3 regions of the Bradyrhizobium icense genome follow, and region 3 is predicted to be linked to each of the others. Evidence: predicted binding sites of a transcription regulator. Region 3 holds the regulator's gene; each other region holds the start of a gene.
What was found. The regulator HrcA, encoded in region 3, represses chaperone genes, less so after heat shock. The targets are predictions, from matches to a motif close to GTTAGCACTCNCNNNNNGNGAGTGCTAAC.
Positions count from the first base shown of each region.

Region 1: a site for HrcA is predicted at 5,702-5,730, ahead of LMTR13_RS33415 (co-chaperone GroES). Genes of this name have one in related genera too.
Region 2: a site for HrcA is predicted at 4,047-4,075, ahead of LMTR13_RS15945 (co-chaperone GroES). Genes of this name have one in related genera too.

Region 1 is NZ_CP016428.1:7,196,008-7,205,708, reverse strand. It holds gene LMTR13_RS33440 (hypothetical protein) at 1-473, opposite strand, end outside; gene LMTR13_RS33435 (cupin domain-containing protein) at 939-1,397, shown strand; gene LMTR13_RS33430 (SgcJ/EcaC family oxidoreductase) at 1,466-1,936, shown strand; gene LMTR13_RS33425 (hypothetical protein) at 2,124-3,323, opposite strand; gene groL (chaperonin GroEL) at 3,487-5,133, opposite strand; gene LMTR13_RS33415 (co-chaperone GroES) at 5,293-5,589, opposite strand; gene LMTR13_RS33410 (hypothetical protein) at 5,931-6,446, shown strand; gene LMTR13_RS33405 (protein phosphatase CheZ) at 6,568-7,344, opposite strand; gene LMTR13_RS33400 (L,D-transpeptidase) at 7,650-8,450, shown strand; gene LMTR13_RS33395 (DUF2076 domain-containing protein) at 8,707-9,510, opposite strand; gene LMTR13_RS33390 (ChbG/HpnK family deacetylase) at 9,645-9,701, opposite strand, start outside.
Region 2 is NZ_CP016428.1:3,415,288-3,424,988, reverse strand. It holds gene LMTR13_RS15970 (proteasome-type protease) at 1-423, shown strand, start outside; gene LMTR13_RS15965 (SDR family oxidoreductase) at 437-1,201, shown strand; gene LMTR13_RS15960 (NupC/NupG family nucleoside CNT transporter) at 1,385-2,635, shown strand; gene LMTR13_RS15955 (cupin domain-containing protein) at 2,754-3,302, opposite strand; gene LMTR13_RS15950 (usg protein) at 3,452-3,739, opposite strand; gene LMTR13_RS15945 (co-chaperone GroES) at 4,119-4,433, shown strand; gene groL (chaperonin GroEL) at 4,524-6,164, shown strand; gene LMTR13_RS15935 (phasin family protein) at 6,587-7,054, shown strand; gene LMTR13_RS15925 (hypothetical protein) at 7,514-7,711, shown strand; gene LMTR13_RS15920 (Crp/Fnr family transcriptional regulator) at 7,775-8,536, opposite strand; gene LMTR13_RS42535 (slipin family protein) at 8,978-9,505, opposite strand; gene LMTR13_RS42530 (SPFH domain-containing protein) at 9,502-9,701, opposite strand, start outside.
Region 3 is NZ_CP016428.1:29,195-38,895, forward strand. It holds gene LMTR13_RS00175 (penicillin-binding protein activator) at 113-1,324, shown strand; gene hemW (radical SAM family heme chaperone HemW) at 1,462-2,631, opposite strand; gene rdgB (RdgB/HAM1 family non-canonical purine NTP pyrophosphatase) at 2,624-3,253, opposite strand; gene rph (ribonuclease PH) at 3,265-3,978, opposite strand; gene hrcA (heat-inducible transcriptional repressor HrcA) at 4,256-5,344, shown strand; gene grpE (nucleotide exchange factor GrpE) at 5,463-6,077, shown strand; gene LMTR13_RS00205 (VOC family protein) at 6,282-6,710, opposite strand; gene LMTR13_RS00210 (helix-turn-helix domain-containing protein) at 6,792-7,643, opposite strand; gene pncA (bifunctional nicotinamidase/pyrazinamidase) at 7,675-8,388, opposite strand; gene LMTR13_RS00220 (hypothetical protein) at 8,486-9,439, opposite strand.

The sequences.
Region 1 (9,701 bases), 1.2 Mb from region 3:
TCGCCGCGCGCAGCCATCCTGATACCGTCGGGACCTTCGAGAACGGCGGTCCCATCCCGAACATCGACAACCGTCCAGCCTGCAATGGTCGTTGGCTTCGTTTCCGGCGCCGCCACCAAAGGCTGCGGCCGCATCGCAATCGCCGAGGGGGCCACATTCACCTGGGAGGTCGGGCCCGCAGCCGGGCGTGCACTACCCGACAACAGGGCGGATGGCTTGGGAATGCTTCCGACAATGGCGGGCGAGTCTGAGGTGGATGCGGTCTTTCGGGTGCCTTCGATCTTGCCGCTCGACCGTGCTTCGGCAATGCGCGGCGCGGGCGCTTCCTTCTGCGCAACCGTTTCAAGGCCGAGCGTGCCTGCCACTTCGGGCCAGCTCAGGCCGCCGGCCCATCCCAGCCCAAAGCTTGCCACTACTGCCGCGGTGACCAGCAAAGCGGAGCGCGCCCGGTCATGAAAGGACTCCCGCACCACCAAGATTTCATCGCGATCAGATTTGAGGAAATTCCACAGGCTCTCCGGTTGCCGTGGTCCCAGCCCGTCAACCACATTCCCCGACAAGATGCTTTCAACGGTACTCGGCTCGCGGTCTTGCATGGTATGACCCAGGTTCAACTAGCCGATGATGTTCCTTTAAACTGAATCGAGTCTTAACAACCTGGCGAACGAAGTGCTGCAGCGAGCTCGGTTGACAGGAAAGATGTTCGTCTGGGCCATTGGCGTCGAACCGTACGACGCGAAGGACCCAAAGCGGACACCGACCTCTTTGGCAACCTATTAAGTCAGCATCTCTGACTTGTGGTTCGCCCTTCGCTGATGATGTAGTTTTTCTCGTGTGACGCACGCAACATCGTGGCGCGAGGCTTCACTCCAGTCCCCATAACTGACCGCCCATTGCGATTTGCGTCTCTTGCTGCATACAGCTTGGGAGGAACTCGCATGAAAAAGTTGCTGCTAACGGCGACCGGTTTGATTGCGCTCTCCATTCCGGCAATGGCCCAAAATACCGAGGTCCGGGTGATGCCCGATACGCTCACCTGGAAGGATAATCCAGCCTTTCCGAAGGGCGTTCAGATTGCGACCCTGGTCGGTGATCCGACGAAAGCGGGCGAGGTCGTTGTCTTGCGCATCAAGTTTCCACCTAACTTCCAGATGCCTCCGCATACGCATCCCTATTCCGAAGTTGTTACAGTCATAAGCGGTGACGTCGGCAGCAGCCATGGTGATAAATTCGAAAAGAAGGGTGATCTGCTGAAGCCAGGCTCGCTATGGGTGTACCCCGCAAGACACTCGCACTACGCCTGGACCGGAAACGAGGAAGGGATACTTCAAGTCCAATTTATCGGCCCTGGTGGCATCGATTACATCAATCCGGCTGACGATCCGCGCAAACAGTAGCCGCTTGCATTGCAAGAGGCCGTCTCAAGCGGACACTTGTCTGCACGATACTCACAAGGGAGGATGTCATGCAATCTTCTCCAAAATTGGCGAGCGCAGCACTTGCCCTGTGCATGGTGGTGTTGTCGCTTGGCTCCAGCGCCTTGGCCGAGCCGAAGGCGGAAGTGGCGGCGGCGACTTCGGGATGGGGGCAGGTTCTTGGCGAAGGCGATCCCGAAAAGGTGTTGCCGCTCTATTCGGACGATGCCGTGCTCTGGGGCACACTGTCGCCGACCGTGCGCTCCGACCGGGCGGCGCTACGAGACTATTTCGTGGGCGCCTTCAAGGTTCTGCCCAGCCTCAAGGTAACCTTCGGCGATCAACTGATCCGCGTGTACGGCAATGCAGCGGTCAATACCGGCTACTACACGTTCTCTTATGTGAAGGATGGCGAGACGAAGACCTTGCCCGCGCGCTACAGCTTCACCTATGTCAAGAACGGCCAGCGTTGGCTGATCGTCGACCACCATTCCTCGGCCATGCCATCAACCTCGAGGTAGCTGGCCTCGATGTCTCGCGGCGCGAACGCGGACCAACACTGGAGTCCGGTTCTGATTGAATCAGAACCGGGCCCTAGATTCTTGTTTTGATGCGGTTTCTTCACGCGAACCGCGTGTCCGGTTCGCTCGAAAACGCCAGAGCTGGGGCGGTTTTTCCACGCAATTTCTTCACACGCCGAAAACCGCGTTACTTCCACACACTCCTGTCGGCATCCCAGCGCTGGCCCTTGAACTCTTTCGCCAGCGCTTCGAGCGAGCCGTTGTCGTCCTTCGGCTCGCCGCCTTCCTCGTCGCCGGTGGACTCTTCCGATAAATTCAGTTTTGGGCCTGCGCCTTCATCCGCGGTCGTGATCACAGGGCTCGAGATCCAAAGCATCAGCCGATCGGTGGCGCCCGGTTTATCCGGCGAGACCAGCGCGGTTACCTCGACGGTTTCGGTCAGCGCGAGTGCGGGATAGATCGGGCTCGGCCGCTTGAAGCTCAGTGTCAGTTTTCCGGTGTTGGCGTCCCACTCGGCGCCCGCGGCCTTGGCGGCAAGCGTTTTTGCGAGCACGCCTGAAATGGCCGACGCGATCTTCTCCCTGTTGATCTTGTCGCCATCGCGCCAATCGGCCGCGGCAAAACGGATGGTGCGGTCCATTTCGACGGAGCCGCTGGTCCATCCCGCGGCCACCACGCCTGGCATCGATTTGGCCTTTGCAATCAGCGCCGCGGCGCGTTCCGGATCGGCCGTGAGGTTGATGGTCTGCTCGCCGGCGCGCAGCGCATCGCAGGAGATCGAAAGGCTGGAGAGCCCGACCTCGACGGCCTCGCCCTTCAGGCTCTTGAGGAAATCCAGCGCGGCGTCGAGCTTGACCCGCACGCCGATCGTTTCCGGCGACACGTCGGTAAAATCCTTCGGCGCCGGCGTAATGCCGTCGTCGCTGGTCTGGTTGTCCAGAAATTCCTTCTCGCTGAGATCGGAATTGTCGGTCGAGGTCACTTCGGTCACGGTCTGGCCGATGCTGATCTGGCCGCGGAATTCGAAGGTGTCGCCGACAGGCTTGCGCACCAGCTTGACGGAAACCGGTAGCTTGTCGCCGAGGCTCTGCGTGGTGCCGGTCAGGTTCTGGCCGCTGACGGTGAGGTTGGCGACGAAGCGGTCCTTGCGGTCGGCGCCCTTCGTGGCGGGGTAGCAGACGTCGAGGGTAGCAGCGGTGACGTTCTTGCCCTGGCGGGTTTCCTTCAGGATGACGTCGGCGTTGCCGTCCATCAGGCCGTCGATCGCGGTGAAATAGCGCGTCTCGGTGGCGCCCGGCGCCGTCTTGGAGGGAAGTTTCATCTGGGCGAAAGCGAGGCTCGGGGAGACCGTGATCAGACCGAGCAGGAGAAGGAAGCGCGCGCGCATATGAAATTCCCTGAAACGATGGAATCGGCAGGGGTCGTAAGTAGCAAACCCCGACAGCGTTTTCGAGCCAAGCACATCCTGAAGCGATCGGCTCGCATCATCTCCAAAAAAGAAGGCCGCCCGGAGGCGGCCTTCGATCTGTTGGTGCGAGAAGGCGCGGGGTTCAGAAGCCCATGCCGCCCATGCCACCCATGCCGCCGCCACCGCCGGGCATCGCCGGGGCCGGTTCCTTCGGCAGTTCGGCGACCATGGCTTCGGTGGTCACCAGCAGGCCGGCGACGGAGGAGGCGTCCTGCAGCGCGGTGCGCACCACCTTGGCCGGATCGATGATGCCCTTGTCGACCATGTCGACATATTCCTCGGTCTGGGCGTCGAAGCCGAAGGTCTCCGACTTGTTCTCGAGGATCTTGCCGACCACGATCGACCCTTCGACGCCGGCGTTCTCCGAGATCTGGCGAACCGGGGCTTCCAGCGCCTTCAGCACGATGTTGATACCGGCCTGGACGTCGGAATTGTCGTTGTTGATGCGGCCGACCGCCTTCTTGGCGCGGAGCAGCGCCACGCCGCCGCCCGGCACGATGCCTTCCTGAACGGCCGCGCGGGTCGCGTTGAGGGCGTCCTCGACGCGGTCCTTCTTCTCCTTGACCTCGACCTCGGTCGCACCGCCGACCTTGATCACCGCGACGCCGCCGGCGAGTTTTGCAAGGCGCTCCTGCAGCTTCTCGCGGTCGTAGTCCGAGGTGGTTTCCTCGATCTGCGCCTTGATCTGGGTGACGCGGGCCTCGATGTCCTTCTTCTTGCCGGCGCCCTTGACGATGGTGGTGTTCTCCTTGTCGATCACCACCTTGCCGGCGCGGCCGAGCATGTTGATGGTGACGCTTTCGAGCTTCATGCCGAGCTCATCGGAGATGAGCTGACCGCCGGTCAGGATCGCGATGTCTTCCAGCATGGCCTTGCGGCGATCGCCAAAGCCCGGCGCCTTGACGGCGGCGACCTTCAGGCCTCCGCGCAGGCGGTTGACGACCAGCGTCGCCAGCGCCTCGCCCTCGACGTCCTCGGCGATGATCAGCAGCGGACGGCCGGACTGCACCACGGCCTCCAGCACCGGCAGCATCGACTGCAGGCCGGACAGCTTCTTCTCGTGCAGGAGCACGAAGACGTCCTCCAGCTCGGCGGTCATCTTCTCGGCGTTGGTGATGAAGTAGGGCGACAGATAGCCGCGGTCGAATTTCATGCCTTCGACGATGTCGACTTCGGTCTCGAGCGACTTGTTCTCCTCGACCGTGATCACACCTTCATTGCCGACTTTCTGCATCGCCTGCGCGATCATCTTGCCGATGGCAGTGTCGCCGTTGGCCGAGATGGTGCCGACCTGGGCGACCTCGGAGGAGGCGGCGACCGGCTTGGCGCGCTTCTCGATGTCCTTGACGACGGCGTGGACGGCGATGTCGATACCGCGCTTGAGGTCCATCGGGTTCATGCCGGCCGCGACCGCCTTGCCGCCTTCGCGCACGATCGCCTGCGCCAGCACGGTGGCGGTGGTGGTGCCGTCGCCGGCCGTGTCGTTGGTCTTGGAGGCGACTTCGCGCAGCATCTGCGCGCCCATGTTCTCGAACTTGTCCTCGAGCTCGATCTCCTTGGCGACCGTGACGCCGTCCTTGGTGATTCGGGGCGCACCGAAGCTCTTTTCGATCACGACGTTGCGGCCCTTCGGACCGAGCGTCACCTTTACCGCATTGGCGAGAACGTCGACGCCGCGCAGCATGCGGTCGCGGGCGTCGCCGGAAAATTTAACGTCTTTGGCAGCCATTGTTTGGACTCCTTAAAATTGGGGTAATCAGCGGCGGCTCCATTCACCCGTCATTGCCGGGCTCGGCCCGGCAATCCATCTTCTTCGAAGGGTGATGGATGCCCGGGGTCAAGCCCGGGCATGACGAAGGAGAGCGCGGCGCCGCTTCGGCTTCGCTAATTAAGTCAGCACGCCCATGATGTCGGACTCCTTCATGATCAGGAGTTCCTCGCCGTCGAGCTTGACTTCGGTGCCCGACCACTTGCCGAACAGCACGCGGTCGCCGACCTTGACGTCGATCGGAATCAGCTTGCCGGCCTCGTCGCGGCCGCCCGGACCCACGGCGGTGACTTCGCCCTGCGACGGCTTTTCCTTGGCGCTGTCGGGAATGATGATGCCACCCTTGGTCTTCTCTTCGGCATCGATGCGCTTCACCACGACGCGGTCGTGCAGTGGACGGAATTTGGTCTTAGCCATGACGTCTCCTCTTTGAAGTTCCTCTGGGAGGCTTGGGTTTCGGGTCTGTGCCACTCGAAAATGGCTGGGAATGCCGGGTATTCGACGCCGCCCCGGGCGGGACAGCACGACCCTTAGCAATCGTCGTATTTGAGTGCTAAACGTGGAGCCGGGGAATATGGCTTGGCGCCGATCCTGTCAAGCAAACAAGGGGGTTAAAGCCTTGGTGAGGCCAATATAGGATGGTGCTTCGGAAACCAAATCGGTGCAGTGGCGTAATTTTAACCGACGTCATTGCTCCGGCAGGCTTTTTGCGGTTGGCTGCTGACGGGAGCGGCCAAGTACTTGCTCGGGGGAATGCGATGATCAGCTCACGTAGTGCGCGTACGGTTGCCAATCTGGCGATCGCGTCGGCGCTTTCGATCTTGCTGGCGGCGTGCAGCAGCATGAGCCTGCCATCGCTGTCGTCCAGTCCGCCGCCCGAGGCCGAGCCCGCCGCTGCGCCCGAGATGCCCGCAACCATCCGCTCCGACGAGATCGTCGGCCGCTGGGGCCTCGCCTCGTTCCAGAATCCCAATGACCGCACCCGCACGGAGGCGGCCGCGCGCGGGCAGTGCAAGCAGCCCTACGTGATCGGCGCCGGCGCCAGCGGCGGCGTCGTCATGCATCTGGCCGACCAGGCCACCCCGCAGGAACTGCGCCTCAAGGGCAGCCCGAGCGGCAAGAACTATATCGGTCCGCCCGGTCCCGCCGGCGGCGACCAGGACCGCGAGATCGTCTCGTTCGACGGCCGCGTGATGGTGACCCGCTTCATCGAAAAGGATGCCGCCGTCCGTTACGGCAACATGGTGTATGTGCGCTGCGCGCCGCGGGCGTGAGGCGGCCAACTTCACACCGTCATTCCGGGTCTGGTGCTGACGCACCATCCCGGAATGACAGCGAAAACAAAAAAACGCCGGCATCATGCCGGCGTTTTGATTCTTAGGTCTCTGTTCACCATCAATCGAACAGGGCGTCGATGTCGTCCTGCGAGGCGTGGCCGGCGTCGCCGTCCAGCTTCGGGCCGTTGAGCAGCTTGGCGTCGCCTTCGCGGGTATCGACGATCGGCTGGGCGTGCGCCTTGATGGCGTCGACGCCGCCCCAGATGTCCATCATCGTGTAGATGTGCTGCTCGATGAACTTCATCGTGGTCATCACCTTGCTGATGCGCTGGCCGGTGAGGTCCTGGAAGTTGCAGGCTTCGAAAATCGAGACGACGCGTTCCTGGATGTCCTCGCTGAGCAGCTTCTGCTGGTCGGGCGAGATGTTCTTGGAGAGGGCGGTCGCCGCCTGGTCGATCGCTTCGGTGGCTTCCAGGATCTGCTGGGTGGCCTGTTCGGTGCCGCCGACGACGGCGCCGAGTTCGCCGTTGACCTTGGCCATTTCCTGGCCGTCAAAGCTCTTGCCGTGCAGGGTGGCGATTTCGCGCTTGGTGCGGTTGATGGCGTCGTGAATGAGATCGAGTTCGACCTTCAGCTTCTCGCACTGCTCGATCTGCGCGCGATAGGTTTCCAGAAGCGCGTGGGACTCGGCGACTTCGCGGATCATGTCCGCGCCCTCGGTCGAAGCGGCGCGGGCGTGGCCGAAGCCGGCCATCTGTGCCCGGATCGCGCGCAGTTCGGCCATGATCTCGCGATGCATCGGGCCGATCTCGCCGCCTTCGACTGCAGGCATGACAATTGGCGTATCGCCCAGAATGGCTTGTTCGATACGAAAACGTTTGCGACTTACCGACATGAGTTTTTCCCACCCCTTCATTGCCTGGGTGTTTTAAACCATGGCGATTTAACGTCAGGTTCACGGCGCGATATCGTGCGTCGGCGCTTTGCATGCGGGCGCACACCAACGATTAACCATGAGGGGTGCGCGTTCACCCAAAATAAACGCTACCGGACAAATCCAGACGCGCCTGCCGACGTGGTGAATCAAAACGCGGCTTCCGTTTACCAAACCGATTAGGTTTTGATTTGTATTGATCGCGTGCAGCGGCGTTCGTCGCGCCGCCCGCGAACCCGCAGTGACGAACAGTACAGAGTACGTCGATGTCCGGAAAAATTTTTGTTGCGCTCCTTGCGAGCGGGTCTTGTCTTTGCCTTGCCAGTGAGGCTGCGGCGATCGACGCCTCATCATCAGCCGAGCCCACCGTGATCTACGCCCGCCAGCCCGCGCCGCCGGTGCCGGTGCGCGTAGCCGCTGCCGAACGCTCCAATATGGGCGGCGGCTTCATCGAATTCCTGTTCGGCGATGCGCCCCAGGGCGGGCGTTATCAGCAGTCCGTCTACCAGCAGCAACCCGACTACGGATATGCCGGCCGGCGCACGCTGCTGCCGCCGATGGATCCGCAGCAGTCGATGCGGCGCGAGGAGGAGGAAGCGTTCGATCCCGCCCAGCACCGGCTCGATCCGAAATATGAAAAGCAGGTGGTCGAGTATCACGGCAAGGAAAGCCCGGGCACCATCGTGATCGACACGCCGAACAAGTTCCTGTTCCTGGTCCAGGGCGACGGTAAGGCGCTGCGCTACGGCGTCGGCGTCGGCCGCCCCGGCTTCACCTGGTCCGGCGTCAAGACGATTTCGGCGAAAAAGGAATGGCCGGCCTGGACGCCGCCGCCGGAAATGCTGGCGCGCCGCCCCGATCTGCCACGGTACATGGAAGGCGGCCCGCAAAATCCGCTCGGCGCGCGCGCGATGTATCTGGGATCGTCGCTCTATCGCATCCACGGCTCCAACGAGCCCTGGACTATCGGCACCAACGTCTCGTCCGGCTGCATCCGCATGCGCAACGAGGACGTCATCGATCTCTACGGCCGCGTCGGCGTCGGCGCGAAGGTGGTGGTGATTTGATTGTTGAGCAAGAGTGAAGCCGCGAAAACAATGTCGTCCCTGCGAACGCAGGGACCCACAACCACCACTGCTCGTTGTTGTGCGAGATAGCGGTACAGCCTCTGCCACAACAGGCATCTGTGGTTATGGGGCCCTGATCGCGCGGAGCCTGTCGTCGGGCGCGCATTCGCGCGACCCGCTTGCTTGTCAGGGACGACGGTCACAAAAAACGGCCGCCCGATCGGGCGGCCGTTTCTCCTTTTAGGTCCGGCGCGCGTCACGCGTAATCGCTGTCGCCGTCATCACCGTCAAAACCGTCACCATCGTGATCCATGTCGTCTTCGTCGTGCGACGCAGAATCGAAGAACCCCTGCCGCGAACCATTGTCATCATTGTTGTCGGCGCGGCGGCTCGATGACCCGATGTCGTTGATGCCGGCCTCGCGCGCCAGATCGCCGCCGGATTGATCGCCCCACGGCCTGCGGTCTTCGACGCCGCCGCGGTGGTTCGCCGTGTCGCCGAACGCCTGGTGGTTGCCGCCGCCCATCATCCCTCGAATGCTGTTGGCCAGCAGCGATCCGCCGACCACGCCGGCCGCGGCCGCCGCTGCCGTTCCGAGGAACGAGCCGCCACCGCCGCCGAACGGCGATTGCTGCGCGCCGCCCGAAGGCTGGCCATAGGCCGGCTGATTATACTGTCCGGGCGCCTGGCTCTGTTGCAGCACCTGACCGCTGTTCCAGGTCGGACGGCCGCCCATGTCGGGCGCGCGGACGTTCGGTACCGAACCCGACGCGCCTTGCGGCTGGTTCTGCCCGAAAATTGCATCGCGCATCGAATCGAGGAAGCCGCCGGATTGGTTTTGCTGATCCGCCGCCGCTTCCAATTCCTGGATGCGCATGTCGGCGCGCTTCAGTGCTTCGTCCTGCACCAGCGCGGTTTGCACCAGCGCATACACCGCATTGGGCGCGTTGAGCAGGCCCTGCATGATCGCCGACATTGCTTCCGGATCGCGCTTGGCGCTTTCTAGCTTGGCGAGGCGGTCGAAAAGATCGTCAATCAGTTGGCGTTCTTGCGGTGTCATGGCCCTCTCCCTCGCGTCGAAATCCCAGCGACGCGCGGGAAAGATGTAAGGAGGGCTTTGTGACGCAAGTAGTGGGTGGCCGAATTAAATTTTGGTATGCGACAAAACGCCAGGCGGATTTCCCGAATTTCTCGTCAACTCAACGTAACTTTATTCGCCGCCAGCAATGTCGGGAAGCGATCACCTGCCAG
Region 2 (9,701 bases), 3.4 Mb from region 3:
TTCGACGTCTCCTTCCTGTTCGGCGGCCAGATCAAGGGCTCGCGGATGCGGCTGTTCATGGTCTATACCGCCGGCAATTTCATCGAATGCACCACCGACACGCCTTACCTGCAGATCGGCGAGCACAAATACGGTAAGCCGGTGCTCGATCGCGCGATGCATTACGACGTCGAACTGTATGAGGCGCTGAAGACCGGCCTGATCTCGATGGATTCGACCATGCGCTCGAATCTCGGCGTCGGCCTGCCGATCGACGTGCTGGTGGTGCGCGCGGATGCCTGCGAGGCCGACCTCAACCATCGCATCGAGGCCGGCGAACCCTATTTCCACGATCTGCGTTCGCGCTGGTCGGCGGCCTTGCGCGCGGCGCACCAGAATATTCCGAGACCACCCTACAAATCCGAAACAGAAACCAAGAACTGAAGGCGAGGAAACAATGGCCGACGCAACCAACAAGATCGCGCTCGTAACCGGTGCCGGCACCGGCGTCGGACGCGCGGCATCGCTGGCGCTGATGAATGCCGGCTACACCGTGGTGCTCGCCGGGCGTCGCATGGAGATGCTGGAAGAAACCAAGAAGCTCGGCGACAATGTCGGCAAGAGCCTGTGCGTTTCCGCCGACATGACCAGCCCGGCCTCGATCGCAGCCCTCTTTCAGAAGGTCAAGGACACCTATGGCCGGCTCGACGTGCTCTTCAACAATGCCGGAATGGGCGCGCCGCCGGTGAATTTCGAGGACCTCAGCCTCGAGCAGTGGCAGGCGGTGGTGAACACCAACCTTACCGGCCCGTTCCTGTGCACCCAGCACGCCTTTCGCATCATGAAGGATCAGACCCCGCGCGGCGGCCGCATCATCAACAACGGCTCGATCTCGGCGCATGCGCCGCGGCCGTTCTCGGCCGCCTATACCTCGACCAAGCACGCGATCACGGGCCTCACCAAGGCCTCCAATCTCGACGGCCGCATGTACGACATCGCGGTCGGCCAGGTCGACATCGGCAATGCCGCGACGCCGATGACCGACCGCATGGTCGCCGGACCCGGTGTGATGCAGCCCGACGGCACGATGAAGCACGAACCGCGCATGGACGCGAAGGCAGTCGGCGACGCCGTGGCCTACATGGCCGGCCTGCCGCTCGATGCCAACGTGCTGTTCATGACGGTCATGGCAACCAAGATGCCGTTCGTCGGACGGGGCTGACGTGCGCGCCCGTGCCCCGGACGCAGCGCGGCGCGAAGTGCTGCGCTGCTGAGCCGGGGCTTAGCTTTCCGCGCGTCGCGCAGTGCCGAAGTGACGCTGCACCGCGTCCGGGACACGAGTTGAGTTGGGCTTTCACAAATCGACAAGATTGGCATAATCCCGGCCGGGGTTTTCGGGGGATTCATGCTGCAACTGCAATCGGCGTTTGGCGTGCTGGCATTGCTGGCGATCGCATGGGCGCTCAGTGAGAACCGCCGCGCGGTCTCGTTGCGGCAGATGGCGGTCGGCCTTGCCGTTACGATCGTCACCGCGCTGGTGCTGCTCAAGCTGCCGCCGGTGGCGAAGGCGTTCGGCGCCATCAACGACGCCGTGGGCACGATCGCGGCGGCGACGCGCGCCGGCACTTCCTTCGTGTTCGGCTATCTCGGCGGCGGTGCGCTGCCGTTCGATCTCAAGGCGCCGGGCGCGGATTTCATCCTGGCATTTCAGGCGCTGCCGATCGTGCTCGTCATGAGCGTCCTGACGACGTTGCTGTTCTATTGGCACGTGCTGCCGCCGGTCGTGCGCGGCATGGCGTGGCTGTTGGAGCGCACGCTCGGCGTCGGCGGCGCAGTGGGGCTGTCGGCCGCAGCCAATATCTTTCTCGGCATGGTCGAGGCACCGCTGTTCATCCGTCCCTATCTGGCGCAGCTCACGCGCAGCGAATTGTTCCTGGTCATGACCGGCGGCATGGCCGGCATCGCCGGCACCGTGCTGGTGCTCTACGCCACGTTCCTCGCGCCGCTGATCCCCGATGCCGCCGCGCATTTTGTCATCGCCTCCGTGCTCGGCGCACCGGCCGCGATCCTGATCAGCCTGATCATGGTGCCGGAGACTTCGGACAAGCGCACTGGCGGCTCGCTCGGAGATCCCGACATGCACGCGTCCTCCACGATGGACGCCATCGCCAAGGGCACCGCGGCCGGGCTCGAACTGCTGCTCAACATCGTCGCGATGTTGCTGGTGCTGGTGGCGCTGGTTTATCTCGTCAATGCGATGCTCGGGCTGTTGCCAGAGATCGGCGGCGCCAAAATTTCGCTACAGCGGCTGCTTGGGCTTCTGATGGCGCCGGTGTGCTGGCTGATGGGCCTGCCTTGGCCGCAAGCCGTCACGGCCGGAAGCCTGATGGGCACCAAGACCGTGCTCAACGAACTGATCGCCTATCTCGACCTCTCGAAACTCGGCGCGGATGCACTCGATCCGCGCTCGCGGCTGATCATGCTCTACGCGATGTGCGGCTTTGCCAACTTCGCCAGCCTCGGCATCATGATCGGCGGCCTCGGCACCATGGCCCCGGGGCGGCGCGAGGAGATCAATGCGCTCGGGCTGAAGTCGATCGTCTCAGGCACCCTGGCGACGTGTTTGATGGGGGCGGTGGTGGGGGTGTTGACGTGACGCTCCGCGTCATTCCGGGACGGTGCGCAAGCACCAGACCTCAGATGCGCAATAGCGCATCGGGGAATCTCGAGATTCCGGATTCGACGCTGACGCGTCGCTCCGGAATGACAGCGCCTTAACTCGCCAATTCCACCGTCTTGAACTCCGCCGGCAAAATCACCTCCAGCAGTTCGACGTCGTCCGAATAATCCATGATCAGATGCTTGATGCGCGGGGGCTGGGTCCAGGCGCTGCCTTCTTGCATCAGCGTCTCGCCCTGTCCTTCCATGTAGGTCTTCACCCAGCCCTTGAGCACGTAGACCATCTGGAATTCGACGTCGTGGTAATGCAACTTTGAGACTTCCGCGGGGTTGCACGGACCCTGGAGGCGGATGACGTGCGCCTGCGCCAGGCCGTGGGTGGCGTCGGCAATCCCGAGATCGCGGTACTTGGCATAAGCGCGCAGACCATCGGCCTTGAAATCTTCTTCGCGGTGATGGCTGATGGCGATGCGCTGCTTCGGCCGTGCCTTCCTGGCCGGCTTCGATTTTGCTACCGGCACGTCCCGCGCCTTTGACTTGACCGTCTTGCGGGCTGAGGATTTGGCTGCTGTCTTGTGGCCCGCCCATTTCTTCTTCACGGCGGGCTGCGCCGCGGATCGTGATGCCACTTTCTTTTTGGCCATGCGTGCCTCCCTTTTGTTTGTGGCGGGAGGCTAACACAGAAAACTTTTGTAGGGTGAGCAAAGCGCAGCGTGCCCACCTTCGCGAGCGGAGTGTCAGATGGTGGGCACGGCGCTGTCGCGCCTTTGCGCACCCCTACGAGACCTGCAGTTCAATGCAGCCTGAACACACCGTCGACCGCGCGAAGCTCGGTCGGCTTGATCAGCCTGGAATGCGCCACCGTCACGGAAAACAGCGGGCCATCAAGCTTTTCCTGCCAGAACGCGAGGAAGTCCTTCAGCGCGGGGAATTTCGGAAACAGATCGTAGTTCTGCCAGACATAGGTCTGCAGCAATGAAGGGTGATCCGGCATCCGATAGAGAATTTGCGCCGTCGTCAGCCCGTAACCCAGCACCTGCTTCCGGAAGTCGTCGGAAGCCACTCCAACCCGCGAGACCATGCCAATACCTCCGGTTCAGGAGCGCATTGTCGTGGTGGCCACACACCGAGCCACCCCGGCGGAGATGCGCTCACATGAGAGAAATGTGACGCACGATACCAACCCATCACAAGCCTAAATGTTTAATGATTTGTTGAAAATTCGCGCGTTAGCAGCAGCTTACCGCACGTGCTAATATCGGTCCCAGCGTGCCGCCGTCCGGTTAATCATGATTAATGAAATTGGCAGGCGACATATTTGAGTGCCAATTTTTCTGCTAGAAGCCCTTGTCCCCCGAAGAATACTGGCCTAAATCAGCCGCAGCCGAGCTGGCACTCGCTGGCCCGGACTGCCAAAATTCCAGAATTCTACAACATTCCCAGACGTTTAGGAGGACTGCATGAACTTCCGTCCGCTTCACGACCGCGTCGTGGTCAAACGCATCGACGCCGAAGAGAAGACCGCTGGCGGCATCATCATTCCGGACAGTGCCAAGGAAAAGCCCTCCCAGGGCGAAGTCGTCGCCGTCGGCCCGGGCGGCCGTGACGAAGCCGGCAAGCTGATCCCGATCGACCTCAAGGTCGGCGACCGCGTGCTGTTCGGCAAGTGGTCGGGCACCGAGGTCAAGATCGACGGCCAGGAGCTCCTGATCATGAAGGAGTCCGACATCATGGGCGTACTCGACGTCACCTCGGCCAAGAAGAAGGCCGCCTAAGACATCGCCTGCCACGCTCACCCTGAGGAGCGCCCGCAAGGCGCCTCCCCCACAGGGTGAGAAACAAAGATCAACTCAGGGAAACCAAATATGTCAGCCAAAGAAGTCAAATTCGGCGTCGACGCCCGCGACCGCATGCTGCGCGGCGTCGACATTCTCGCCAACGCCGTCAAGGTCACGCTCGGCCCGAAGGGCCGCAACGTCGTGCTCGACAAGTCGTTCGGCGCTCCCCGCATCACCAAGGACGGCGTCACCGTCGCCAAGGAGATCGAGCTCGACGACAAGTTCGAGAACATGGGCGCGCAGATGGTGCGCGAAGTCGCCTCGAAGTCCGCGGACGCGGCCGGCGACGGCACCACCACCGCGACCGTGCTCGCGGCTGCGATCGTCCGTGAAGGCGCCAAGTCGGTTGCCGCCGGCATGAACCCGATGGATCTGAAGCGCGGTATCGACCTGGCCGTGGAAGCCGTGGTCGCCGACCTCGTCAAGAACTCCAAGAAGGTCACCTCGAACGAGGAAATCGCCCAGGTCGGCACCATCTCCGCCAACGGCGACGCCGAAATCGGCAAGTTCCTGGCCGACGCCATGAAGAAGGTCGGCAACGAGGGCGTCATCACGGTCGAGGAAGCCAAGTCGCTCGAGACCGAACTCGACGTCGTCGAAGGCATGCAGTTCGACCGCGGCTACATCTCGCCCTACTTCGTCACCAACGCCGACAAGATGCGCGTTGAAATGGACGACGCCTACATCCTGATCAACGAGAAGAAGCTGTCCTCGCTGAACGAGCTGCTGCCGCTGCTCGAAGCCGTGGTGCAGACCGGCAAGCCGCTGGTCATCGTCGCCGAAGACGTCGAAGGCGAAGCCCTCGCCACCCTCGTGGTCAACCGTCTGCGTGGTGGTCTGAAAGTCGCGGCCGTCAAGGCTCCTGGCTTCGGCGATCGCCGCAAGGCCATGCTGCAGGACATCGCGGTGCTGACCGGCGGTCAGGCGATCTCGGAAGACCTCGGCATCAAGCTCGAGAACGTCACGCTGCAGATGCTCGGTCGCGCCAAGAAGGTGATGATCGACAAGGAAAACACCACGATCGTCAACGGCGCCGGCAAGAAGGCCGACATCGAGGCGCGCGTGCAGCAGATCAAGGCGCAGATCGAGGAAACCACCTCGGACTACGACCGTGAGAAGCTGCAGGAGCGTCTGGCCAAGCTCGCGGGCGGCGTCGCCGTGATCCGCGTCGGCGGCGCGACCGAAGTCGAAGTGAAGGAGCGCAAGGATCGCGTGGATGACGCGATGCATGCGACCCGCGCGGCGGTTGAGGAAGGCATCGTGCCGGGCGGCGGCGTCGCCCTGCTCCGCGCCACCGAGCAGCTCAAGCGCCTCAAGACCCAGAACGACGACCAGAAGACCGGCGTCGAGATCGTGCGCAAGGCGCTGTCCGCGCCGGCCCGCCAGATCGCGATCAACGCCGGTGAAGACGGCTCCGTCATCGTCGGCAAGATCCTCGAGAAGGAGCAGTACTCCTACGGCTTCGACTCGCAGAACGGCGAATACGGCAACCTGGTCTCCAAGGGCATCATCGACCCGACCAAGGTGGTTCGTGCGGCGATCCAGAACGCGGCCTCGGTCGCGGCTCTCCTGATCACCACCGAAGCCATGATCGCCGAACTGCCGAAGAAGAACGCCGGCGGCCCCGCAATGCCTCCGGGCGGCGGCATGGGCGGCATGGACTTCTAAGGCCGGCTTGTCCCGGGCGCGGTGCGGCATTCTTCATGCCGCTCCGCAGAACCCGGGACCGCTCAACGAATGCGAAATGCAAAACCCCGGCAGCGATGCCGGGGTTTTTGTTTGGGCGGATCCGGACCGCAACGGCGCGGTGTCTCTGCAACGTCACGCTGAAGCAAAACCTTCCCGCTGCTTGAGCTATCCCGGTTATGCACAGCGCTGTGTAAAATATACCAGCGTATGCGTTGACAATTTCAAAAAAACTTTTCGCGAGAGTCGCAAAACGAACCGACAGTCCCGCCTCTCCTAGGCAAAGTGACATCGAGGGCTGGAATCAAATCCTCATCCACAATCTGATCGAACGCGAAGCGTGAGCTCTCGTGACGCAAGCTGGCGTCGCAAGGAACGCTTTCGCTTGGAAAGGTAATGTTGCCGTGAGTGAAAGCGAAATGAAAGCCAAGCCGAACGGAACGCATATTTTCGGAATGCCGTGGTTGGACTTCTCCAAGATCGCCGCGCCTGGCGTGGTTCGTGAGCTTACCGAGCAGGGCTTCGCCCGCGCACGCGAAGGCTGCGAGAAAATCAAGACCGCTTCGGAGGAGATGACGGAAGCGCTGCGCGAGAGCTATTCGAGCAATGCGAGGAGCGCGACCGATTACGGACTCAAGCTGTTCGAAATCTCAAACGCCAATGCCGCCTCCACCCTCGATTTCTTCGTCCATCTGTTCGGCAGCAAGTCAGCTACCGATGTCCTCACCTTGTCCGCCGCACAGGCGCGCAAGGCGTTCGACACCGCTTCTGACCAGAACAGGGAATTGTGGACGCTTGCCCAGAAGCTTGCGACGGAAACGGGTGAGCCGATCCGGAAGCACTTCACCAAGGCTCTCCATCAAACCGGCTAAAAATACCGGCGCTCAATCACATCCAGGACTACGTCAAGGAGGGATCCGGCCGGTTGGAACAGCCCAGCGATGAGCATGCGGCCCACTACCCCGATGCTCTATCAGACGCGGTGCGCGATGCCCCCCAAGTAACCGCACCGATAAGCGCATTCCAACCGGCCGGTGCTTTTTCAAACGACAAAGCCAATCTCGAGGGAGGGCGATATGGGAATGGTCATGGTCAAATGTCCGCGAACCGGACATCCGATACCCACCGGCATCAAGACTGATCGCGAGAGCTTTAGCCGCAGCGCAGTGTTTTTCTCGCGGACCCGTTGCGTGATCTGTCACACCGATCACGCCTGGTTCGCGCGAGAAGCCTGGGTCGATGAGCCGAGCATCCGCGTGCGACGTCGCAGCGCTGGCTCCCCGGCGTAAGCGTCGGCACAGATCAAGTGATGATCGCGATGGAGGGACACCATGGCGCGCACGCAAATCTCAACCGACACATCCATCTGGCTTCTGCAAGCCAAGGGCTTTCTTGACGAAGCGCGACGGCTGAAGCCGGGCCCTGAGCGCAACGAGCTGCGCCAGACCGCGAGGGTGTTGCGAGAGATTGCGAAGCTCGAGGCGGCATCCGAGCCGGCACTCGACCGCAATTGGCGGCAGAGAACCTGATCGGGCGAAGAATCCACCCCATGATGTGGTTCCAGAAGGTCGAGTGGTCGCGCGGACACGCGCTCACACGGCGCCGCCCGATTTGATTCCCGGAATCCGCCGATCTTCGGGCAGAACCGCCGCGCGAGATCGGGCCGAATGGAGCGCGAACATCTCCTCGACTTCGAGATGCATGACGTTGTGGCATTCGCATGCGACCGCCGCGAGCCGCGCCGGATCGATCTCGATCAAGCCTCGTCGATCGGCCTTGATCGCTCCACGCGCGCGCAAGTTGCGCATCAGAAGCGTCACCGTCGTGCGTCGCACACCGACTATTTGCGATAGCGCCTGCTGGGTGAGCGGGAGCACATCATGGTCGACCCGGTCGCGAAGCTGAAGCAACCAGCGAGCCATGCGCGCCTCGACCGGGTGAAGCGCATTGCAGGCTGAACCGAGTTGAAGCTGCATCAGCATCGCCCTGACGTGAATCTGGACCGCTTGCCGGATCGCGGGGCTCCGGTTGAAAGCGGCGTGAAATCGCGATGCGGGGATCCGAAAGGCGGTACCCGCCGCACGAACGATCGCGGTCATATCTGAAGGTGACGGCCCGAGCACCGAAAGAATGCCTACTGCCCCCTCACGCCCGACTGCGGCTGTGGCGACCGTGTGTCCGTCCGCCATGTCGATCATCAGCGAGATGGCGCCGCTATGAGGGAAGTAGACGTACTCGATTGCGTCACCCGCCCGCAAAAGGACCGCGTCCTGATCGAGCGCGATCGTCTCAAGCTCGGGCTCCAGCAGATCGAAGTCCGACGCCGGCAATGCTGCAAGAAGGCGATTTCCCATTCCGCGGCGAGGCGTCACTGCGGGAAACCCTTGGGGCGTCGGCGACCATCTCCGTCTGGAGCGTCGTGGAACGGGAGCTTTAACATAAGATTGAAAATGCCTTTTTTACGCATACTCACTCAAACAGGCTCTCGCTCTAACAACAAACTCCAAACGTGGGCGCGAGGCAGGCTGCTCGCGGTATCTCAAGGAGTTAGATGCAAATGCGCCGCCGGACGCAACCGCAAAATGCGCATGGGTAACACCGTAAGCTTACGGGGATGCACGGTTCCATTCCGGCGCACGGCAAGACAGCGCGCTATTCGCGGAGACTTTTCCACCGTAGAACGGCCTCCGCTCTTCTTCATAGAAGGCGACGACAGAGAACGGGTCACAGAGCATATCGTCACGATTCAACCCAATCAGAAGTAGTGAAGGGCCGCCCGTAGGCGACCCTTCCTGTCACGCGTTCTCCGCAGACTTGATGCGGACCAGCTTGCTCAGCAGCGCGTCGAGGCCCTGCCCGTCGCCCGCATGCAGGTCGATCCGGCCGACCTTCTCCACCAGCCGCTCCAGCGACTCCAGCTCCTTGAGCCGCAGCAGCAGAGGGTTCTCCTCCATCAGCCTGGCCGTGTTCAGGAGCGAGCGCGTTGCCGCGGTCTCTTCCTGCCGGCGGATCAGGTTCGCCTTCGCGACCCGCTCCGCCTCCACGACCTTGTTGACGAGTTCGCGGATCTCGCCGGGCAGGATCACGTCCTTTACGCCAAGCTCCGTGACCTCCACACCGCTGTCCGCGACACGATCACGCACGTAATCGCGCAGCTCCGCGTCGAGCGCAGCCTTCGCCGACAACACCTCGTCCAGCGTGCGGCCCGCAACCGCTTCACGGATCGCGAACTGCACCAGGCGGTACAGCCACGCATCCACGTCGGGCACGGCCGCGACCACGCGCACGGGGTCGACGATCCGGCGGAATGCCGTCAGGGTCACACGCAGCGCGATGCGATCCTGGTCAGCATTTCCTGCGCGGTGATCTCGACCGCCTGAGGACGCAGATCGAGGCGCTTGACCTCGATCTTGCGGCCGGCGATCCAGAAGGCGTGCCGCCCGGGCGCCAGCCGCTCCACCAGCCGGCCCTCGACATAGAGCAGGCCGGCCTCATGGTTCTCGACCACCGCTTCCGTCA
Region 3 (9,701 bases):
AATCCTCGACAATATGCAGAATCCCGAATGTAGGGTTCAGTAGCGGTTCAGGTGCTTCGGCCCAGAAAGCCGGAATCCTGACCGACGGCGGTCGGTCAAGAGAAGAGACAGAATGGTAGGCCCGCTCAATCGTAAGCCCGGATCCTCGGTTCCGTGCCCGTCAAGCCCGACCCGGCGGACGGCACTTGGCCTTATTCTCGGGGCACCGCTGCTCGGCGCCTGCGCCGGCGGCCAGGTTTCCAGCCCGTTCGGCCCGTCCGCGCCCGAGGGGCCGCCGGGCCCGCAGCAACAGCCGCTTGCGGTTGGCACCGGGCAGGTCAAGGTCGGCCTGATCCTGCCGCTCTCGGCTGCCGGCAATGCCGGCGTCGCCGCGCAATCGATGAAGAATGCGGCCGAGATGGCGCTGGCGGAATTCCAGAACCCGAACATTCAGCTTCTGATCAAGGACGACAGCGGCAGTCCGCAGGGCGCCCAGCAGGTGACCCAGCAGGCGCTCGACGAAGGCGTGGAAATCATTCTGGGGCCGCTGTTTGCGGCATCGGTGCCGGCGACCGCGCAACTGACGCGGGCGCGCGGCATTTCGGTGATCGCGTTCTCGACCGATTCCAGCGTGGCCGGCCGCGGTGTTTACCTCCTGAGCTTCCTGCCGGAGTCCGACGTCAACCGGATCGTCGATTATTCCGCCAGCATCGGAAAGCGGTCGTTTGCGGCGCTGTTGCCCGACAATGCCTATGGCAATGTGGTGGAAGCGGCGTTCAAGCAGGCAGCCGGCCGCAAGGGGCGCATCGTCGCCTTCGAGAAATACACCGCCGATCGCGCCGGGGCGGCGCGGACGGTGGCGCAGTCGCTCGGCTCGGCGGACGCGCTGTTCATCGCCGACGACGGCGAATCCGTCGTGGCGACGGCGGACGCCCTGACCGCTGCGGGCGCGAACTTGCGCAACATCCAGTTGCTCGGCACGGGGCTCTGGGACAATCCGCGCGTCTATGCGAACGCGACGCTGCAGGGCGGGCTCTATGCCGCGCCCGATCCGTCGGGTTTCCGCGCCTTCTCCGGCCGCTACCGCGCCAAATACGGCACGGACCCCGTGCGCACCGCAACGCTCGCTTACGATGCCGTCGCGCTGGTTGCTGCGCTGTCGAAGCAGCAGGGCGGCCAACGCTTTGCGCCAGAGACGCTGACTAACCCGTCCGGCTTCGCCGGTACCGACGGCCTGTTCCGCTTCCGCTCCGACGGCACCAACGAGCGCGGCCTTGCCGTGATGAAGGTCGCCAGCGGCGGCAGCACGCCGGTCGCCGGTTCGCCGAAGAGTTTTGGGGCGTGATCTCTCGTCGCCCCTGCGACCCGTCTACGCCGAAGGCTTCGCCAGGGTAGGAGCGAGGGGCGCCCATAGCCACCATCGTTGTTTTTGAGAGAAGCCGTCGCCGCTTGTGCCTCTTGCGGTCGCAGGAACGACGGCTGTCACGCGGCGAGATCCGCCACCACCGCGTCCAGCACCGGAAAACCGTCCTTCGTCACGCGCAGCCTGCCATCCGTATCGACAGTGATCGCGCCTTCCTCGCGCAGCACGGCGATGCGATGCGGATCGAGCGTGCGGCCTGACAATGCCGCATAACGTTCGGGATCGATGCCTTCGGCGAGGCGCAATCCCATCAGCAAAAATTCATCGGCGCGTTCTTCGCTGTTGAGGTAGTCGTCGGTGACGACGCCGTGGCCGTTGGCCTCGACGCGCATCAACCAGGCTTCCGGGCGCTTCTCGGTCGCGGTCGCGTGTCGCGCGCCGTCGATGTCGAGGCGGCCATGTGCGCCGGGGCCGATGCCGGCATATTCCTCGCCGCGCCAGTAGACGAGATTGTGCTGGCATTCCGCCCCTTCACGGGCGTGATTGGAAATCTCGTAGGCCGGCAAGCCATGATGTGCGCAGACTTCCTGCGTCACGTCGTACAGCGCACGCGCCACCGCCTCGTCTGGTGTCTTGAGTTTGCCCGCCGCGTGCAGGCCGAAGAACGGCGTGCCTTCCTCGATGGTGAGTTGGTAGAGCGAGAGATGCTCGGCGGCTTCAGAGATCGCGAGCTTCAGTTCATCCGCCCACATCTGCGGAGTCTGGTCGGGGCGGGCGTAGATCAGGTCGAATGAGTAGCGGTCGAACGCAGTGCGCGCGATCGCGACCGCATCGAGCGCCTCGCGCGCAGTATGCAGCCGTCCGAGCGCCTTCAGCGAGGCGTCGTCGAGCGCCTGTACGCCAAGCGAGACGCGATTGACGCCGGCTGCGCGGTAGCCGCGAAACCGCGTCGCTTCCACGCTGGTGGGGTTGGCTTCGAGCGTGACCTCGACATTGCCGGCGACGCGCCAGTGCTTGCCGATCGCATCCAAAATCGCGGCGACGGTCTGCGGCTGCATCAAGGACGGCGTGCCGCCGCCGAGAAAGATCGACGTCACGGTCCGCCCCGGTGCGCGCGCCGCCGTGGTTTCGATCTCTCGCGCGAACGCGCGCGCAAAACGTTGCTCGTCGATGGGTGCGTGGCGGACGTGGCTGTTGAAATCGCAATAGGGGCATTTCGACAGGCAGAACGGCCAGTGCACGTAGACGCCGAAGGCGTCCTTGGGGCGGGGGCGCTCGCGACTAGCCAAGGCAGATCTCCGCCAGTTTGACGAAAGCCCGTGCCCGGTGCGACAGGCCCAGTCCGAGCGGCGGCAGCCCGTGCTTTTCGATCGAACTCATCTCGCCAAAGGTCCGCGTATGCCCGTCGGGCAGGAATGCCGGATCATAGCCGAAACCGGCGGTGCCGCGCGGCGGCCAGACCAGGGTTCCATCGGCGCGGGCCTCGACCTCTTCGAGATGGCCGTCGGGCCAGGCGACGCAGAGCGCGGAAACGAAATGCGCCTTGCGTTTCTCGGGCGTGGTCGCGCCGCGCTCCTGCAACAGGCGCTCGATCCTTGTCATCGCCGCCATGAAATCCTTGCCCTCGCCCGCCCAGCGCGCCGAATAGATTCCCGGCGCGCCATCGAGCGCATCGACCACGAGGCCGGAATCATCGGCAAAGGCCGGCAATTGCGCGGCCTTCGCCGCCGCGATCGCCTTGATTGACGCGTTGGCCCGAAACGTCTTGCCGGTCTCTACCGGTTCGCCGAGGCCCAGTTCGCCCGCGGAGACCGCCTCAACCCCGTGCGGCGCCAGCAATTCCCGCATCTCGGCAAGTTTGCCGGGATTATGGGTCGCGATCACGAGCCGGCCGGTGATTCGACGGTGCATGTGCGATCAGACTACGCGACGGCCAGCTTCTGCAAGTCCACCAGGCGCGCGACACCCTTGCGCGCCAGTTCCATCAGCGCCAGGAACTCGTCTTGCGAAAACGGCGTCTTCTCGGCGGTGCCCTGTACCTCGATGATGCGGCCGTCGCCGGTCATGACGAAATTGGCATCGGTCTCGGCCTCGGAATCCTCGGCATAGTCGAGGTCGAGCACCGGCGTGCCCTGATAGATACCGCAGGAGATCGCGGCGACATTGTCGCGCAGCACGTTGGCTTTCAGCATGTTGCGGTTCTTCATCCAGCCGATGCAGTCGGCCAGCGCCACCCAGGCGCCGGTGATCGAGGCTGTGCGGGTGCCGCCATCGGCCTGGATCACGTCGCAATCCACCGTAATCTGACGCTCGCCGAGCGCTTCGAGGTCGACGGCTGCGCGCAAGGAGCGGCCGATCAGCCGCTGGATCTCGACCGTGCGCCCGCCCTGCTTGCCGGCCGCCGCCTCGCGGCGGGTACGCTCCAAGGTGGCGCGCGGCAGCATGCCGTATTCGGCCGTGACCCAGCCGCGGCCCTGCCCCTTCAACCAGGGCGGCAGCCGTTCTTCCAGCGTAGCGGTGACCAGCACATGGGTGTCGCCGAACTTCACCATGCAGGAACCTTCGGCATATTTGACCACGCCGCGTTCCAGCGACACGGGGCGCAACTGATCGGGCGCACGGCGGCTCGGCCGCATGAGAAATCCTTTCGAAAGTCGACGAAAATTCGTTCGCGGGTGCTTGTAGGAGGGGGAACGGGCAGCGGCAAGGGCTTTTGCCCTTGGGGGTAGAGGTTCGGTTCTGAATCAATCAGAACCGAACCTCTACCTTCTTGTTTTGACGCGTTTTCTTTACCCGAACCGGCGCCACCCCGGATCAAATCCGAGGGCATGCCTCGCTCGAAAACGCTATGCGAAGCGGACGCTTGTCATCGGCCCGCCGGATCGACAAATTAGGGGTATCAGGGAGTTAACAGTGGCCCACCACGATCCGATTGGCCTGATCGCGCCGCATGCGGGGCTCGCCCAGCTCAACGAGCGCTCGCGCGATATTTTTCGTCAAATCGTCGAGAGTTATCTCGCGACCGGCGAACCGGTTGGTTCGCGCAACATTTCGCGTCTGATCGCGGTGCCGCTGTCGCCGGCTTCGGTCCGCAATGTGATGTCGGATCTCGAGGCGCTCGGCTTGATCTATGCGCCGCATACCTCGGCCGGCCGCCTGCCCACCGAACTCGGCCTGCGCTTCTTCGTCGACGCCTTGATGCAGGTCGGCGATCTCACCGAGCCCGAGCGGGAATCGATCCAGAGCCAGCTTGCCTCCGTCGGCCGGGCGCAATCGGTCGAGGCGGCGCTCGGCGAGGCGCTGACGCGGCTGTCCGGCCTGACGCGGGCGGCTGCGGTGGTGCTGACCGCGAAATCCAATTCGCGGCTGAAGCACATCGAATTCGTCCGCCTGGAGCCGGAGCGCGCGCTGGTCGTGCTGGTCGGCGAAGACGGGCAGGTCGAAAACCGCGTGCTGGCGCTGCCGCCCGGCGTGCCTTCGTCGGCGCTGACGGAAGCGAGCAATTTTCTCAATGCGCGGATTCGCGGCCGTACGCTCGCCGAAGCGCGGCTCGAACTCGAAACCGCGATGGCGCAGAGCCGCATCGAGCTCGACCAACTGACGCAGAAGGTGATCGAGGCGGGCATCGCAAGCTGGTCGGGCGGCGAAAACGAGGACCGGCAATTGATCGTGCGCGGCCACGCCAACCTGCTGGAAGATTTGCACGCGCTGGAAGATCTCGAACGCGTCAAATCGCTGTTCGACGATCTCGAGACCAAGCGCGGCGTGATCGATCTGCTCGGCCGCGCCGAGCGCGCCGAAGGCGTGCGGATCTTCATCGGATCGGAGAACAAGTTGTTCTCGCTGTCCGGTTCCTCCACCATCATCGCGCCCTATGGCGACGCGTCGGGTCGCATCGTCGGCGTTCTCGGCGTGATCGGGCCGACCCGGCTGAACTATGCAAGGGTAATTCCAACGGTGGATTACGCCGCCCGGATCGTCAGCCGGATGCTGGGCGGCTGATCCGCCACGAATCGACCCCAATCCTGGCTGGTTGCGCTTGATTTTCGGCCCCTAAAGCACGATATCCCGCTCAGCAAATCCCCATCGAACCAGAACCGTTTTTTGAGAAGGCAGTCTTATGACCGATCCCAACCGGCCGAGTGATGACGCGGTGAACCCGGCCAACCAGACCGGCGAGCCCGTGGTCTCAAAACCCTACATCATGCCCGACGATCCCGAGGAAGGATCGGTCGAGGCGTTGATGAAGGAAGCGGCGGAAGCGCGCGACAAGATGCTCCGCACGCTGGCGGAGATGGAAAACCTGCGCAAGCGCACTGCCAAGGAAGTCGCCGACGCGCGCGCCTATGGCATCACCGGCTTCGCCCGCGACATTCTCGAAATCGCCGACAATCTGCAGCGCGCGCTCGATGCCATGCCGGCCGAAACCAAGGCCAGCGCCGATCCGGCGCTGAAGGCCTTCATCGAAGGCGTCGAGCTGACTGAGCGCTCGCTGCTGAACACGCTGGAGAAGAACGGCGTCAAGAAGTTCGATCCGTCGGGCGAGAAATTCGATCCCAATTTCCAGCAGGCGATGTACGAAGTGCCCGACCCTTCCGTTCCCGCAGGAACAGTGGTTCAGGTCGTGCAGGCCGGCTTCATGATCGGCGAACGCGTGCTGCGCCCGGCACTCGTCGGTGTGTCGAAAGGTGGCGCCAAGGCAGCGCCGGCCACTGCTCCCTCAGAGCAAAGCTAGCATCTCGTGTCCCGGACGCGGTGCGGCGTGAAACGCCGCTGCGCAGAGGCGGGACCCAAGCCGCAGCGTATGGACCCCGGATCAGCAGCGCACCACGCCGCATGCGCGGCGCGCTGCGCAGCATCCGGGGAACGCCCACAATAGGCGTTACAAAAACTGGATTCATCGGGCGCCCGACTGAATGCGCTCGACGCTGGCCTGCGCTTACAGCGGCTTCTCGTCCGCGTTCGGCCGGTACGTGCCAAAATTCCAGAGATTGCCTTCCGGATCCCGGCAGGCGAAATTGCGGCTGCCATAATCCGTATCGTGCAGTTCCATCTCGATCTTGACTCCGGAAGCCTTCACCTTGGCGTACAGCCCATCCGGATCGTCGACCGCGACGTAGAGCGCGTCGGTGCGGCGGCCATTGATATCGCCGACCAGTTTGCCGTATTCGTCGTCACTGCATTGGCCGAGCATCAGGAGCGAGGAGCCGTAGGCAAGTTCGGCATGTTGCACCGTGTCGCCGTTGCGGTAGATGACGCGTTCGGTGAAGCCGATCACGTCTTTCAGCCAGCCGATCATGGCCTCGTCATTCCGACAGCGCATCGTCGGATAGATGCGCGGCGCTTCGTTTTCGCTTCGTTGGGTCACGGAAAAACTCCTTGCGGACTGTTGCTGCGCCATTGTGCGCACGCACGGCAGTGTCGGCTTGAAGATTTGTTACCAGAGTGGTCAGGCGTCCAGTGCGTCCAGCGAGCGCAGCAGGCGGCTGTCAGTCAGCGCCAGCCGGTGGGCCCAGGCCGTTGGCGGTTCGCCGGCAAGGGTTGAAAATTCGCGGACGAGATGCGCCTGGTCGGCATAGCCGCTTTCGGCCGCTATCCCTGCCCAGCCGCTTGCCGCTCCCCTCCGCGCCAGTCGGCACGCTTCATGAAAGCGCATCATGCGGGCAACCGGCTTCGGCGCCAGACCAATCTCCGTTCGGAAGCGATCGACCAAATGCTTGCGGCTCCAGCCGATCTCTCTTGCAAGCGCAGCGATGCGCACGCCGCCCGTGCTGCGTGCCAGCCGTCCATAGGCGAAAGCGATCTCGGGCGAAGGCCGATGGCTGGCACGGCCTGCAACAAAATCCTCGACCAGATCGAAGCGATCCTGCCAGCGGGCTATAGCACCGAGCCGATCGCGCAGCTCACGCCCTTCGCGGCCCAGCACGTCGCCGATGTCGACCATGCGCGCGGCGAGATCGACGACGGCGCCGCCAAAGAAGCGATAGGCGCCGAGCGGCGTGAAATCGACCTGCACGCATTCGGCGCCGCCATCGGATTCGATATGAACCGGGCCGGCATAAAGCCCGGCGGCGAAGCTCGGCTGCCGGTCGGCGGCGTCAGGCTCGCGCCCGAGCGCAATCAGGAACGGCGTGCCGAAGCTGATGATCAGCGGCACCACCAGGCCGGCGGCTTCGCGCTGGACAAACCGGCCGCGCGCCGTTTCGCGATAACCGGTCATGCCAGTGATCAGGCCCGCGATGCGCTGTGACGGCGCACGACGGATTATCTCGAACGCGAATGGAGCCGCTGGACCTGACATCCCAAGCCTCTGAACTGGGCGAACGAACGCGCTAGCCTGCGATGTCCCCCGACTGAATGCGCTTGACGCCCGCCTTGGTCATGTCGGCCCAGGCTTGTGCGAGCGAGCCCTGGGTGTCGATGCCGCGGCAGGCGTCCTCGATCACATAGGTCTCGAAGCCCGCCTTGCGAGCGTCGAGCGCGCTCCATGCCACGCAGAAGTCGGTGGCGAGGCCGGCGAGGAAAACCCGCTTCACCTCGCGCGCCTTCAGGTAGGCGGCGAGCCCCGTCGTGGTCTTGCCGTCGGCCTCGGTGAAGGCCGAATAGCTGTCGATTCCCTTGTGAAATCCCTTGCGGATGACGAGGCCGGCATGCGGGATCGAAAGGTCCTTCGACAGCGAGGCGCTCTCGGTGCCCTGCACGCAGTGCTCGGGCCACAGCACCTGCCTGCCGTAGGGTAGATCGATGGTTTCGAACGGCTTCCGGCCGGAATGGGATGTGGCGAACGAGATATGGCCCGGCGTGTGCCAGTCCTGCGTCAGCACCACATTGGCAAAACTCTCGGCGATGCGGTTGATGACGGGAACGACCTGATCGCCGTCATTGACCGCGAGGCTGCCGCCGGGCAGAAAATCGTTCTGCACGTCGATGACGAGCAGCGCGGATGCGTCGTCAGGTTCGATCGGTGCGTTCCAAAGCGCCGTTGGAGCGAGGGCAGCGATGGACGTCGCACTGAGCGCTGTCAGAACCAGCCAGCGATCGAGCATCGTGCTTCTCCCGGTTGTGAACCCGACGGGGAAAGGCTAGTTCCACGCATGTGCGAACGAAAGCCCGAAATTGCGGCGCGGCCCGCAAATTTCGCGATCAGGTCCGCGGATGGATTCCGTCGCGCACGGCGCGGAATCGTGGAAAGGCCTTGGTCCAGTCGTCGCGCGGCGAAGAGCCGATGATGCGCATCGAGGTCTGCGAGCCGAACCGCAGCCACTGCACGATCGTCACCGGCGTGTTGTCCTTGCCGCTGATGGCATCGATGCGCGTCTCGTAGCCGGGCTGGCCATCGATGCGGACCGGCTCGGACATCGTGATGCGCCCGTCGCGTACGCCGGGAATGGTTGTCGCGATCTGCTGGGCAAAGCGGCCGCGATCGTCAGGCGATGCCGCCGTCGAGCCGATCAGGCCGATGATCATGAAGGGCGCGATCTCGAAGCCTTTCTTTTCGTCGCTGTCGGAAAGGATCAGGGCCGCTCCCGGCGCCAGTGTGCGGACGTTCTTGAAGCTCGAGAGTTCGCTGATCTTGAACGGCATCAGCCCGAGCTGCTCGTCGATCGGCACCTCGTTGCGGATCACGGCGGATGCAAACATCTGGCGCACGGCATCGTCGGTATAGATCTTCGAGGCGTTCTCCGGCACCTGCACGGCGACGTAGCCCGAGAAGGTGGGGCCGGGCAGGATCATGGAATAGCGGCGCACGTTGGTGGCGCCGTCCTTGGCATTTTCGGCGGTGTAGTAGGCGAGTCCCGCTTTGGTCTCGATGCTCTCCGGCTTGATGCCGCCAGTGCCGCCGGGATTGGCCTTGAAGGCATTGGCGACCTCGCCATAGGCTTCCGCGGGCAGGTCCGCGACCAGCACCTTGACGCCCTTATCCTCGGTCTCGAAGCCGATGAAGGATTTGGCCTTGTTGAGGCCGACCAGCGGCGTCATGCCGACCCTGGCGCCCGGCGGAAAGACCGGATCGGCGGCAAACGCGGAAGCGGCAACGGCAGAAGATATGGCGGCGACGATCAGGGCAACCGCAGCGAAGTAGCGAAGGGGCTTCATGGAGGATCTACCGGGTTTGCATGGAGGCCGCTCAGTGGGCCGGACGATGCAGCGCGTGGAATCTCTAGTCGTATCTCTGGGCCTGTTGGGTACGACAGCGTCGTTCCAGTCGGCCCGCTTTTAGCGGTTTTGACGTCCCTGCAACAGGGCTGGGTAGGCGTCCGTTCCCCCGTTACGTTCCGATATCTCGGCTTTTTTGCGGGTTTCTGCCCGGTCTTCGGGCTCTTTTTGAGGCGCCTCCAGCGGCCAAATACCGCTCCCC